Regions from separate parts of the Paenibacillus sp. LPE1-1-1.1 genome, predicted to be linked through region 1. Evidence: riboswitches for the same ligand, from Rfam matches in the RefSeq annotation. Region 1 holds a riboswitch; the other holds the start of a gene.

The links. Region 1 has a riboswitch for cyclic di-GMP ahead of MRBLPE1_RS31860 (EAL domain-containing protein). Riboswitches for the same ligand answer to the same signal wherever they lie in the genome.
Region 2: linked by a shared signal. The riboswitch ahead of MRBLPE1_RS02805 (methyl-accepting chemotaxis protein) and the one ahead of MRBLPE1_RS31860 (EAL domain-containing protein) in region 1 are both predicted to bind cyclic di-GMP.

What each region holds. Positions count from the first base shown of each region.
Region 1 covers NZ_JBEGHY010000046.1:241,486-247,399, reverse strand. The annotation lists gene MRBLPE1_RS31865 (metallophosphoesterase) at 1-1,321, shown strand, start outside; cyclic di-GMP riboswitch class I at 1,442-1,527, shown strand; gene MRBLPE1_RS31860 (EAL domain-containing protein) at 1,607-4,513, shown strand; gene speD (adenosylmethionine decarboxylase) at 4,646-5,455, shown strand; gene MRBLPE1_RS31850 (SDR family oxidoreductase) at 5,462-5,914, shown strand, end outside.
Region 2 covers NZ_JBEGHY010000001.1:562,515-568,428, reverse strand. The annotation lists gene MRBLPE1_RS02810 (DUF1836 domain-containing protein) at 247-1,017, shown strand; cyclic di-GMP riboswitch class I at 1,092-1,176, shown strand; gene MRBLPE1_RS02805 (methyl-accepting chemotaxis protein) at 1,264-3,030, shown strand; gene MRBLPE1_RS02800 (HSP90 family protein) at 3,185-4,960, shown strand; gene MRBLPE1_RS02795 (hypothetical protein) at 4,963-5,914, shown strand, end outside.

The DNA.
Region 1 (5,914 bases):
GCACGGCAACCTGCTGAGCGCGGTCATGCTTGCGGCGAAGCCGTTTTTCAAATCGCAAAAATCGGCGCATAAGGCGATGGATGACGAGCTGCTCACGCTCTTTAAGGATGAGCACAAGGTATCGGTGCAGGAGCTGGATGATGACTCGGCCCGTAGACTGCTTTACAGCTCAAACCATAAGATCAACTTTATATCCGGTACGATGTCGCCGGCGGATAAGGACGAAGCGGCTAGGGAGCTCGAGTCGCTGCAAAAAGGCCTGGACTATTTTGCGGAGCGCGGCGTGAAGGAAGTAGTGCTTCAGCCGAAATACATGGGTTCCAGATGCAATATTTATTTGCATGCCGAAGCAGACCGTTGTTTTGCGGTTAGCCGCAATGGGTACAAAGTCAGTAAGGTCGACCTATCGGGCATTTACGCGGGTCTGCTGCAAAGATTCGGAAATTATATGAAGGAAAACGACATCGCGATGCTGCTCCTAGACGGAGAGCTGCTGCCTTGGCTGGCGCTTGGCGAAGGGCTAATCGACCGCCAGTTCAAGCCGATTGAGAAGGCGCTCGAAACCGAGCTGGGCTTTCTAAAGGCGAACGGTTTCGAAGAATCATTCACGAAGCTTGCGCAGGAATATAAGTCCAGCGGTTTCGAGAAGGACCAGTTCCATCTCAGCAAGGCGGCCATGAATGAAAAATACGGCCAGACCGTCTATCAAAACTACAAGCATGTCCATGAGTTATTGGAGAAGCATGTGCCGCTGGATGAGCATCAAAAGGCATATGAAACCTACAAGAAGCAGCTGGAGCTTTACGCCGAGCCCGGGGAGTTGGAATACAAACCTTTTTCACTGCTCAAAATCGTCTATGGGGACGGAAGGGAAACGCTCCCGGATGGGAAGACATCGGATATGTACCGTTTCCTCTCGGATGATCCTTTCATCACGCTCTCGCTGTCCGATCCCGAAAGCGGCAAGCAGGCGGAGAAGTATTTCCAAACGCTCACGGTAGAAAACCATATGGAAGGTGTCGTCATTAAGCCCGAGATGCCAGAGCCTTATATGGTTCCTTATATGAAGGTACGTAACAAGGACTACATGTCGATTATATACGGCTATGATTATCGCTTTCCGCATAAATACAATAAGCTGATCAAGCAGAAGAGCATTACGATGAAGCTCCGCACATCCTTGAATGAATACAGGCTGGGGCAGAGCATGCTCGCGGTTCCGTTTGCGGATATAGCACCGAGCCATGAAGGCTATACGTCTGCCGCAGCTAATCTATTGTTCGAGGTTGCCAAAGAGAAGGAAATCGACCCGCGTTTGTAAAAATAATCGACCTAATAGACCTCCCTAGCCGGGAGGTTTCTTTGACTCGAAACTTTAATAGCAAAAAATTAGCTATGGAATATCTCAGTATTATATGGAATACTTATATAAGCAAAAAGTCCTAGTAAATAGCAAAGTTATCGAAAGATAATGACGCAAAGCCAACAGACCTAAAGGAAGCTTCCAAAGGTGGCTGGGTTGCCAAAAGGATGAGTGATTATTAATATCCTCCTCCGCAACACATCAGGTTACCGCATACGTTATACATAGGAAGGGATATTATAGATGGAGCAAAATATTAAACGTTATCGTGGCAATGATAACAGCTTTGACATCGTTCAGAAAATAGCGAATTTAGGCTATTGGGAATTCGACCATGGCAGCAAACAAGTATCATGGTCGAACCAAATGTTTTTCATATACGGGATGGATTTGGATTTTGTAATGAACCAGGAACGCTTTTTTGATCTAATCCATCCAGAGGACCGCGAGCGGGTTAAACGGCAATTTTTTTCCTCGGTCGAACAAAAGAAAGAGAGCACCAGCGAGTACCGCATTGTCCGCCAAAGCGGCGAAGTGAGATATGTTGTGGAAAATCTGACGATTGTTCTGGATGAGACCAATGAAGTATCGCTAACCATAGGCACGCTCCAGGATGTTACGGAAACCAAAAACCTAGAACATCGTTTGACTGTCGAAGAGCAGCATTATAAATCCATATTCGAGAATAACCCGGATGCGGTCTTCTCGTTTGACTTGAATGGTCGGTTTATGTCATGCAACGCATCGCTTGAGCAAATGTTTGGTTATGCGCGGGATGAGATTATGCACGGGAGTTTCCATCATTTTGTGGAAGAAAAGAGCTTGGAGCGGACGATTTTGCATTTTGAGGACACTGTGAATACGCTTACGCCTCAAAATTACGATACGACGGGCATAACCAAAAGCGGGCAAATCATTGAGGTTAACGTAACGAACATTCCGATTATCGTTAATCAAGAATTGATCGGCATTTATGGCATCGCCAAGGACATTACGCAAAAAAAGATGGTTGAACGATCTCTAATCGAATCGGAACTCAAATACCGCAGTATTTTGGAGCAGTCTATCGTAGGCATTTTTGTCGCGCAGAAGGAAAGATTCGTCTATGCGAACGATCAGTTGAATAAGATGCTAAGCTATGACACGCTGGTCGGCTTAGAGGTGGAGAAGGCTGTCCATCCGGATGACCGGGAAGCCGTCGTATCTCAGGTTATGCAGCTTACGGAAGGAGAGTATCTTCCGAATTTTCCTCATCGGGCAATTAAAAGGGATGGTACCGTCATTCATTGCGAGGTGCATTATAACCGTGTTTCTCATATGGGAGAAAAGGCGATTGTGGGCATTGTTATGGATATTACGGATCGGAACAGGGCGGAGGAGCTCAATCACTTTTTGGCTTACCATGACTATTTAACGGAGCTGCCGAATCGCAGGATGTTCGAGGAGCAGCTCAGCAAGCAGCTCAAGGTGAGCGAATATTTTAAACAAAAGCTAGCGATCTTGCTGATTGATTTGGATCGCTTCAAGTACATAAACGACACGCTGGGGCATCCGATTGGCGATGCATTGCTCAAGAAAATCGCTCATAGGCTGAAAAGCAAGCAACGGGAGGGACAAGTAACCTACCGGATTGGCGGAGACGAATTTGCCTTTATTATTGCCAACGTACAGAGAATAAGCGATGTAGCCGATATGGCGGATCATATTATACATTTGATTAAGGAACAATTAGTTGTTGAAGAATTTGAGTTGAATGTCACGGCAAGCATCGGAATCAGTCAATCGCCTGAGGATGGATGCACGGTGGAGTCGTTGATGAAAAATGCCGACGCCGCTCTTTATTTTGCCAAATCCAGAGGGAGAGACCAGTCGCAGTCTTATTCTTCTTCTTTAAACGTGCAGTCGTTTAAGCTGTTCTCGCTCAGCAATGACCTGCGCAAAGCGCTGGATAAGAAAGAGCTGTTCCTGCATTATATGCCTCGCGTGCATGCGCAAACGATGGAAATCGTCGGCGTAGAGGCGCTGCTGCGCTGGAATCATCCGGATTGGGGGCTGGTGCCGCCGACTGAATTTATTCCGATCGCAGAGGAAACGGGGCTCATCGTTCCCATTGGGGAATGGGTGCTGCGCGAGGCTTGCATGCAAAGCAAGCGTTGGCAGAGCAAGGGCCTGCCACCGATTACCATATCGGTTAATTTCTCGGTACAGCAGCTGCTGAAGCAAAATATTTTGCAGATGATAGATCAAATCGTGGCGGAAACGGGTTTGTCCCCCGATAGACTTGAAATCGAAATAACGGAGAGCTCATTTATTAGCAATGAGAAGATCGTGACCGAGCTTCTGCTCGAGCTGAAGAAAAGAAACATCAAAGTATCGCTCGATGATTTCGGCACTGGTTATTCCTCGCTTTATTTATTGAAGCGTTTAGCGCTGCATACGATTAAAATCGATAAGTCGTTTGTGGATGAGATGTTGACGGAGCCGTTCAATAAGAGCATTATCCAATGCATTATTCGTTTGGCAGGGGAGCTGAACATGCAGGTAGTGGCGGAGGGCGTCGAGAACGAGGCGCAGTTCAACTATCTGCGGGAGCAGCAGTGTGACGAAATCCAAGGCTATTATTTCAGCCGGCCGGTAGAGGCGGAAAGCATCGCGCAGCTATTAAAAAATAAATCACTGATGAAGCCTGTCTCGTTAAGTCATAGCAAGCAGCCAGTCGTTAATCGCAGGCAGTATTTCCGGATTGAGCTGAAGCATTGTTTGTTGGCAGAAATGACGATCACCATGTTTAAGGGAAGAAGCGTAAGACTCGGAAGCACGGAGGTGCTCGTTAGAAATATCGGGCCTGGCGGCTTAAGGTTTATGGTAGGCGTTAAGCTGCCGGTTAACAGCGATATTCTGCTGATGTTCAAAACACAGATTGCTAATCAACTGTATGTGCTGTACGGCATTATCGTGTGGTTTAATGAAGTGGAGCATGATATCTTTGAATACGGCGTGCAGTTTCAGTTGAAAGTGAAGGAGCATAACGAGCTCGTTAATGCATTAAATATTCTTGCGATTAAGCAGCGGGACGGCGTTATGCCTCAGACGCAAATTTATGTGGGTGACCCTATACTCCGTATAAAAGAATTGAAAAAACTCAATTAAACCAAGCAGAAAAAGCATTTTGCATTCGGCGATAACCGAGCGTGAAATGCTTTTTTTATTATGCGTAGGGTTTGGCCGCATCGGTCTTTGGGTAAAAGGAAATAGTAGTTATTGAAAAGGAGGAGTGCGCACTTGAAATTAACGCCGGAACAACGAATTCAACTGCATGGCTTCAATAACTTAACGAAGTCACTCAGTTTTAATATGTATGATGTCTGTTATACCAGAACGAAGGAAGAGCGCAAAGCCTATCTAGCCTATATCGACGAGCAATACAATTCAGATAGGCTGACCAAAATTTTAAATACGGTATCCGATATTATCGGAGCGCATGTGCTCAATATCGCCAAGCAGGATTATGAGCCGCAAGGCGCCAGCGTTACCTTGCTCGTATCGGAAGGGCCAGTCGCTGGCGGTCCGAATGATTCGTTTGAGGAGTCTCCAGGTCCGCTGCCTGATTCAGTCGTCATGCATTTGGATAAAAGTCATATAACGGTCCATACGTATCCGGAATACCACCCGAACGAAGGGATCAGCACGTTCCGCGCTGACATTGACGTGTCTACCTGCGGCGAGATTTCGCCGCTTAAAGCGCTGAATTATTTGATACATTCCTTCGATACCGATATCATGACGCTCGATTACCGGGTAAGGGGTTTCACTCGCGACATAAACGGGCATAAGCTGTTTATTGATCATGATATTAACTCGATTCAGAATTACATACCGAAGGAAGAAAGCCTTTTGTATGACATGATCGACGTCAATATTTATCAGGAGAATGTGTTCCATACCAAATGCAAGCTGAAGCAATTTGACCTGAACAATTATTTGTTCGGCTATACGAAGGATACGCTGTCCGTGAAGGAGCAAGAGGAAATTACGAGAAGATTGAAGACGGAAATGGACGAGATCTTTTACGGAAAAAATATAAGGAGCTGAACCAGTATGCCAAACTCGTCATCGAAAAAACAAGTAAACCCGCCGCAGCACCAGAACCAACAACCGGGTATAGAATCTGAAATGAACCCGCTTCCGGTCTACGAGTCTGACTCGTATAAAGCGGCAGGAAAGCTGAAGGGCAAAACGGCGATTATCACGGGAGGCGACAGCGGCATTGGCAGAGCGGTTTCCATTGCCTACGCGAAGGAGGGCGCCGACGTTGCGATCGTGTATTTGAATGAGCATGAGGATGCGAAGAAGACGAAGGAGATCGTCGAGAAAGCAGGCGCAAAATGCTTGTTGATTTCCGGCGATATCGGAGACGAGTCGTTCTGCAAGAGCGTGGTCGAGCAGACGGTAAACGAATTCGGCAAGCTTGATATTTTGGTGAACAACGCTGCGGAGCAGCATGTGCAGCAGAAGCTGGAGGATATTACGTCCGAGCAGCTGGTGTCTACG
Region 2 (5,914 bases), on a different contig from region 1:
TCACTACCCTTTTATATTTATATTTTTGTATTCTTATGATCTACTATAACGAATGATTACAGCTAATGACAAACGCCGTATCTAACGGTAACAGCCTTTTATGCGCTTTTAGAGCGATTTTACGAGATGGAAAAGCTTATTCTCATTGATTTTCGAGCCTTTACAAGTGTCATTCTCCGGCATATGATGAGTTCATATGAACTTGTAATAAAATATTGTATGCCGAAAGCGCGAGGAGGAAGGGAAATGGAGTCCTTTACGCTTACTCGAAAAGAGATGGCCTGCTTGCTGCTCTCCTTGGATGGAAAGCATAATCAGAAGCCGCTGCAGGTGCTGCAAGCCGCATGGACCAAAACGCATCAATACGATTTGGAGAAGGGCGCGGGATTGCCTGCATTTCTGTCTACGCTGCTGCCTCCGATTATCGAAAAGCTTATAAAAGGCAATGAGCTGAGAGGCTTCTCGCTTCATGAGATTGCTGCGCTCGGCCAACTGATCGAATATTCCAATCTGTCGATTACATCCATGCAAAACTGGGTAAAGCGAGATTTTAAACCCTACTTCGATTGTCCGAAGGCCGGAAAAAAATATTCTCTGAATCAAGCGGCGTTATTGTTCATTATTGATGATTTAAAGTCTAATCTTGATTTTGAATCAATCCGCAAGCTATTCGAGATCGTATTCAAGAAGCCGGAAGACGAAACGGATGATTTGGTCGGACCTATAGAATTATATGCCTCCTATACCAGTATGTTTGAAGAGCTTGATGCGAATAACGATCAGCTTCTCGATATATCCGGCCATTTGAAGGAGAACCCGCATCAGGATTTATTGACTGAGCAGGCCATTCGTTTATCCGCGAACCAGTTTGCGAGCAGGCTGCCGAATCTCACGGAGAATCAATGGGAGGCCGTGCGCAACATTTTGCTTATTTCGGTCATTTCGATACAAACGTCCTATTTTCATTCGCTGTCAAGACGTTATTGCAATGCGACTTTGTTTCTAAGTCCTGAATAAAATAGTTCTAAAGGGATGTACAGATTGTCTGGTATGTCCTATACTGGTTTATGTTGTAAATACAAACATAGACAATCTGAAAATGGCAAACTTGCCGAAAGGCAAGGACGCAAAGTTATGGGCCTAAGGTGCAAGCGCTACGGCTGCCAGACCGCCGGAAGGATATAGAGCTAAGTAAGCTATCCGCCTCCTGTGGCTGGGTAGCTTTTTTGCTTTTTTAGAGAGACCGAGGAGAGAGAAAGCTGGATGGATTTAAAGGTATGGTTGGAGAGAGCGGGCAGGCTGGGCAAGCTGTCAAAGAAATTGAGCATGAGAAAAATAACGGCCAGGTTATTGTTTATTACGGCAATCATTACTCTCTTTAATGTAGGTTCCGGCATATTTATTTATGTGCAAAATGTTTCGGTCGCCAATTCAATTGAAGATTCAGAGGAATTATCCCGCGCGGAACGCAGTTATCAAGGCATCTCTAATAAATTGCTGAAGGTCATGCTTCTGATGGTTGATGCAATCGAGAACGGCAAAAGCGACGCGACGGCGATCATGAAGGATTTGGAAGATCTGCCCGCCCATATGAACGAACTGGAAAAACAACTTATCGAGATGGATAAGCAATACCCTCCGGCTGTTGAAGACGGTCCCCTATATGCCAATCAAGTCGGCGTACTCCGTCTGGCCCTTGACAATTTAAAGGATACGAATACCGATACCACCGGATTAACGGCTGAGGAAAAATCGCTGCGTATCAGTAGTTTAATCAGCGTATATACAGTTATTCTAAACTACTCGAACGACACCATGCATGAGCGCTTAACCCATGATGCGGACATTACTTCAAACCATTTAAATGATGATGTATCCCGCGCAAACATCATTGTCCTCATCAATGTGATATTGCTCGCCGTGCTGCCAGCGATCATGATTTTTGGCGTTACGCAATCGATTAAAACGGGTCTTGCGGGCATTACTCGCCGTATCCGGGCATACGGCAGCAATGATTTTACAAGTCAAGAGAAGCTCGTGCGCGCCGATGAATTCGGAGAAATCGATCAAGCCTTAGCCGATATGGGCGATAATTTACGCGATACGATTAGAGCAACGCTCCAAGTAAGCGAGTCGGTGCTGGATGTTTCGCGGAATATGGATATGATGATCGGCAGCAACCGTAAAGCCTCCGAAGACGTGAAGGGCCAAGTGGATCTGGGCAGAGAGGCATTGCTCTCCCAATATGACGATGCGTCATCCATTTCGGCGGTAACCGAGCAAATATCTGCAAGCTCTCAGGAAATTGCCGCTTCAAGCGAATACATAAACAATGATATGCGCCAGATGAAGCAATCCTCGCAAAGCGGGTTGCAGCAAATGGCCGGCGTTGTTACGATGGTAAACGAAACCGTAGAGCAGTTTGCGAAGCTGTCGGAAGCTTTCGAAACGATGAATGACCGTTATAACAACGTATCGAAATTTTTGAATGGCATTCAGGACTTAAACACGCAGACGAACCTGTTGTCACTGAACGCCTCCATTGAATCGGCAAGGGCAGGGGAGCATGGACGCGGCTTTGCGGTCGTGGCGGAGGAAATCAGGAAGCTGTCCAGTCAAACGGATTCCATCTCCAAGCAGATCACGAAGGAATTGTCTTTGATCCAAAATGATGTAGCTGCCAGCAGCCGCACGATCGGAAGCTTCGCGAATGTCATTCACTCGACCCGTCAAGCATCGGAGACGGCGAGCGGCACTTTCCGGGCATTGGAGTCGCAGAGCAGCGTGCTTTCCGATCAAATGAGTGAAATTTCCACGGCCATCAGCGAAATTACGAGCGGTATGACCCACATTGTTTTAGCAGTGGATAAGCTTCTTAACACGTCAACCGATGTTAATGGCAAAATGGAGCATATGAGCGAGCTGTCCGTTAAGCAAAATGATATTTCTGATGAGCTGCGCACGCTGGCAGAGAAGCTGACAGGCTCTTCGCAGGATTTGAAAGAGAAGGCCTCCGTGTTTAAGCTATAAACAAAATAAACCGAAAAAGGACGATTAGCCGGGAGCTGGTCGTCCTTTGTTGTCATTATTCGCCTAAAAAAAGGATAAGGCTGCAATATGACGAAATAAAACGGAGGGTAATACCGATATGTATATTAATGACATAACGAACATAGGAGAAAATATGAGCGAATTGAATTTTCAGGTTAACTTACAAGGAATGATTGAGCTTCTATCGAAGCATTTATATGCAAATCCCGGCGTATTCGTAAGGGAACTTCTCCAAAATGGCGTGGACGCGATTACGGCGCGCAAACGCCTCGGCCATCGTTTTGATGCCGGTGTGACCGTAGAACTTTACGGATCGCGGACGATCGCCGTCCATGATAACGGAATCGGTTTATCGGAGCAGGAAATCCACCGTTTTCTGGCCCAAATCGGCAGCACCTCGAAACGCGAGGAGCTCGACTCGGCTGATGATTTCATTGGCCAATTCGGTGTCGGACTGCTGTCATGCTTCGTGGTTAGCGGCGAAATCGTAGTTATAACGCGGTCTGCTTTGGAGGGCGATACCCTTGAATGGAGGGGACGCTCGGACGGGACCTACAAAATACGCAAGCTCGAAAAAGACGCACCGATCGGGACGACCGTATTTTTAACCTGCAAGGACGGTTATGAGGATTACTATGAATGGGACAGCATGTCGGATTTAATGACGCATTACGGCCAGTTCCTTCCCGTTCCCATCCGTTTATCCGAAGGGAAAAACGAAATCACCGTCAATGAAGAAACGCCGCCGTGGGCTATGAGCATGAAAGAAGCGCTGGTTTACGGTGAGTATCATATGTATCAGAACTTCCTGGACGCCATTCCTCTTAAGTCTGGTATGGGCGAGCTGGAGGGCGTAGCGTATATTTTGCCCTACGCAGTCAGCTTGCAAGCAGAGAAGAAGCATAAGGTTTACGTCAAGCGGATGCTGCTGTCAGATCAAATTCAAAATATGCTGCCGGACTGGGCGTTTTTCGTGACCTGCGTCATGAACGCCAATGGCCTGAAGCCGACGGCATCCCGCGAATCGTTAATGGAAAACGAACTGTTTTACAGCGTTAAGGATGAACTGGGCGAATGCATAAAGAGGCATATGATCATGCTAGCGGAAACAGACCCGGACTTGCTGGAGAAAATAATTCGAATTCATTATTCATCCATTAAAGCAATGGCATCCCAGGATGATGAGCTTTATCGTTTGTTTATTCGGTTCCTTACCTTCGAAACGTCATTCGGCGAGATGAGGATGGGGGAGATTTTGGAGAAGAGCCGGCAGATCGTTGTGTCCTCTACGCTTGATGAATTTCGCCAAGTGGCGCGAGTGGCAAAAGCGCAGGATGTCATGGTTATTAACGGCGGTTACGTACATGACTTTGAGCTGGTGCGCAAGCTGCCTGAGCTGGATGAGAATATTGAAGCATTAGTGCTGGATCCGATTAACTTTTCTAATTTCTTTGAAGCAATCAATCCAGTAGAGCTGTTAAACGCGGAAGCGTTTTTGGAGCTTTCAGACCGTCTGCTTGCTCCATTTCAGTGCAGGAGTGTGCTAAAACAATTTGAGCCTGCTGATTTAGCGGCGCTTTATAACACGAATGACGAGGTGAACTTTCTTCGGATGGCGGAGCAAACGAAGGAAGAGGCGAATGATGTATTTGCTGAAATCGTAGATATTGTCATCCATGAGCTTTATGAGCTGCCTTTGGCAAGGCTTTGCTTCAATTTCAACAATCCGCTGATACGGAAGGCCATCGCCTGTAACGATGCGTCTATGCAGAAGCTTTGCATCGAAACCGTTTATACGCAAGCCCTGCTGCTCGGCAATTATCCGCTCGGTCCAGAGGAACTGAAGCTGTTGAATCAATCGTTTATGCAGGTGTTGGATATCGGACTCGGTCAGGCGGGTGAGCGTTAATTATGAAGCAGCGGTACAATCAGTTAAGGAGCGAGGCCTGGAGCTTGCCGCAGGGCAAACAAAAGCTGGCGGTATTGGAAGAAGCGATTCGAATCGCCGACCAATATATGACGAAGGAGGATGCCTACTTCGCGCGAATGACTTATTCCGAGGCGGCGCTTGATTCCGGTTATCAAGAAAGGTTCCTTGTCTCCTTTACATGGTGCTTGACGCAGTTCGAAAAAGAACCTGCCGCTTATTCGAGCTTCTCGATCATTTGGCACTATAAATGGTTCATCAATCAAATTTGGCGGTTTCCGCAATTTGGCGCAGCCCAAATCTCGTCAATCCTTGATGATTTCAAGGCAAAATGCTTACAATACGGTCACAGCCTGCGCCCTTATTATCAGTGTCATCATCGCTACTCGCTTTCGAGAGGCGATTTGGAAGCAGCGCAGACCTATTACGAGCTCTGGCGTAAAACAGCGCGGGACGGCATGTCGGATTGCAGGGCATGCGAACAAAACAGCTTTGGCTATTATCATTTTACAGCGGGTAGATACCGGCGCGGCCTGCAAACGATGAAGCCGATCATGGATGGCCGGTTGACCTGTAAAACCATCCCCCAAAATACGTACAGCCATTTGCTGCTCCCGCTCCTTGAGATCGATCAAGCTGAGGAGGCCGTGAAAATGGCGAAGAAAGGAGCGCGCCTGTTAAGCGGTCCCGGTTATTTGACCGAGTACGGCAGCTTCCTCGCTTACTACACCGTAACGGATATTAACAAGGCGGCAAAGTGGTTCGAGAACACCATCGGCTTTGCAATGGAAACCAAGGTCGGTTGGGACCGTTTTTTATACCTGAGCTCAGCCCAGGCCTTTCTGCTAGTATGGCTGCAGCAGAAGCGGCGCCGCAAACTTAAAATCGGCAGCGAGCTTTCCTATGAGCGGCTTAAGCTGGAAGCCGAGGAGCTTG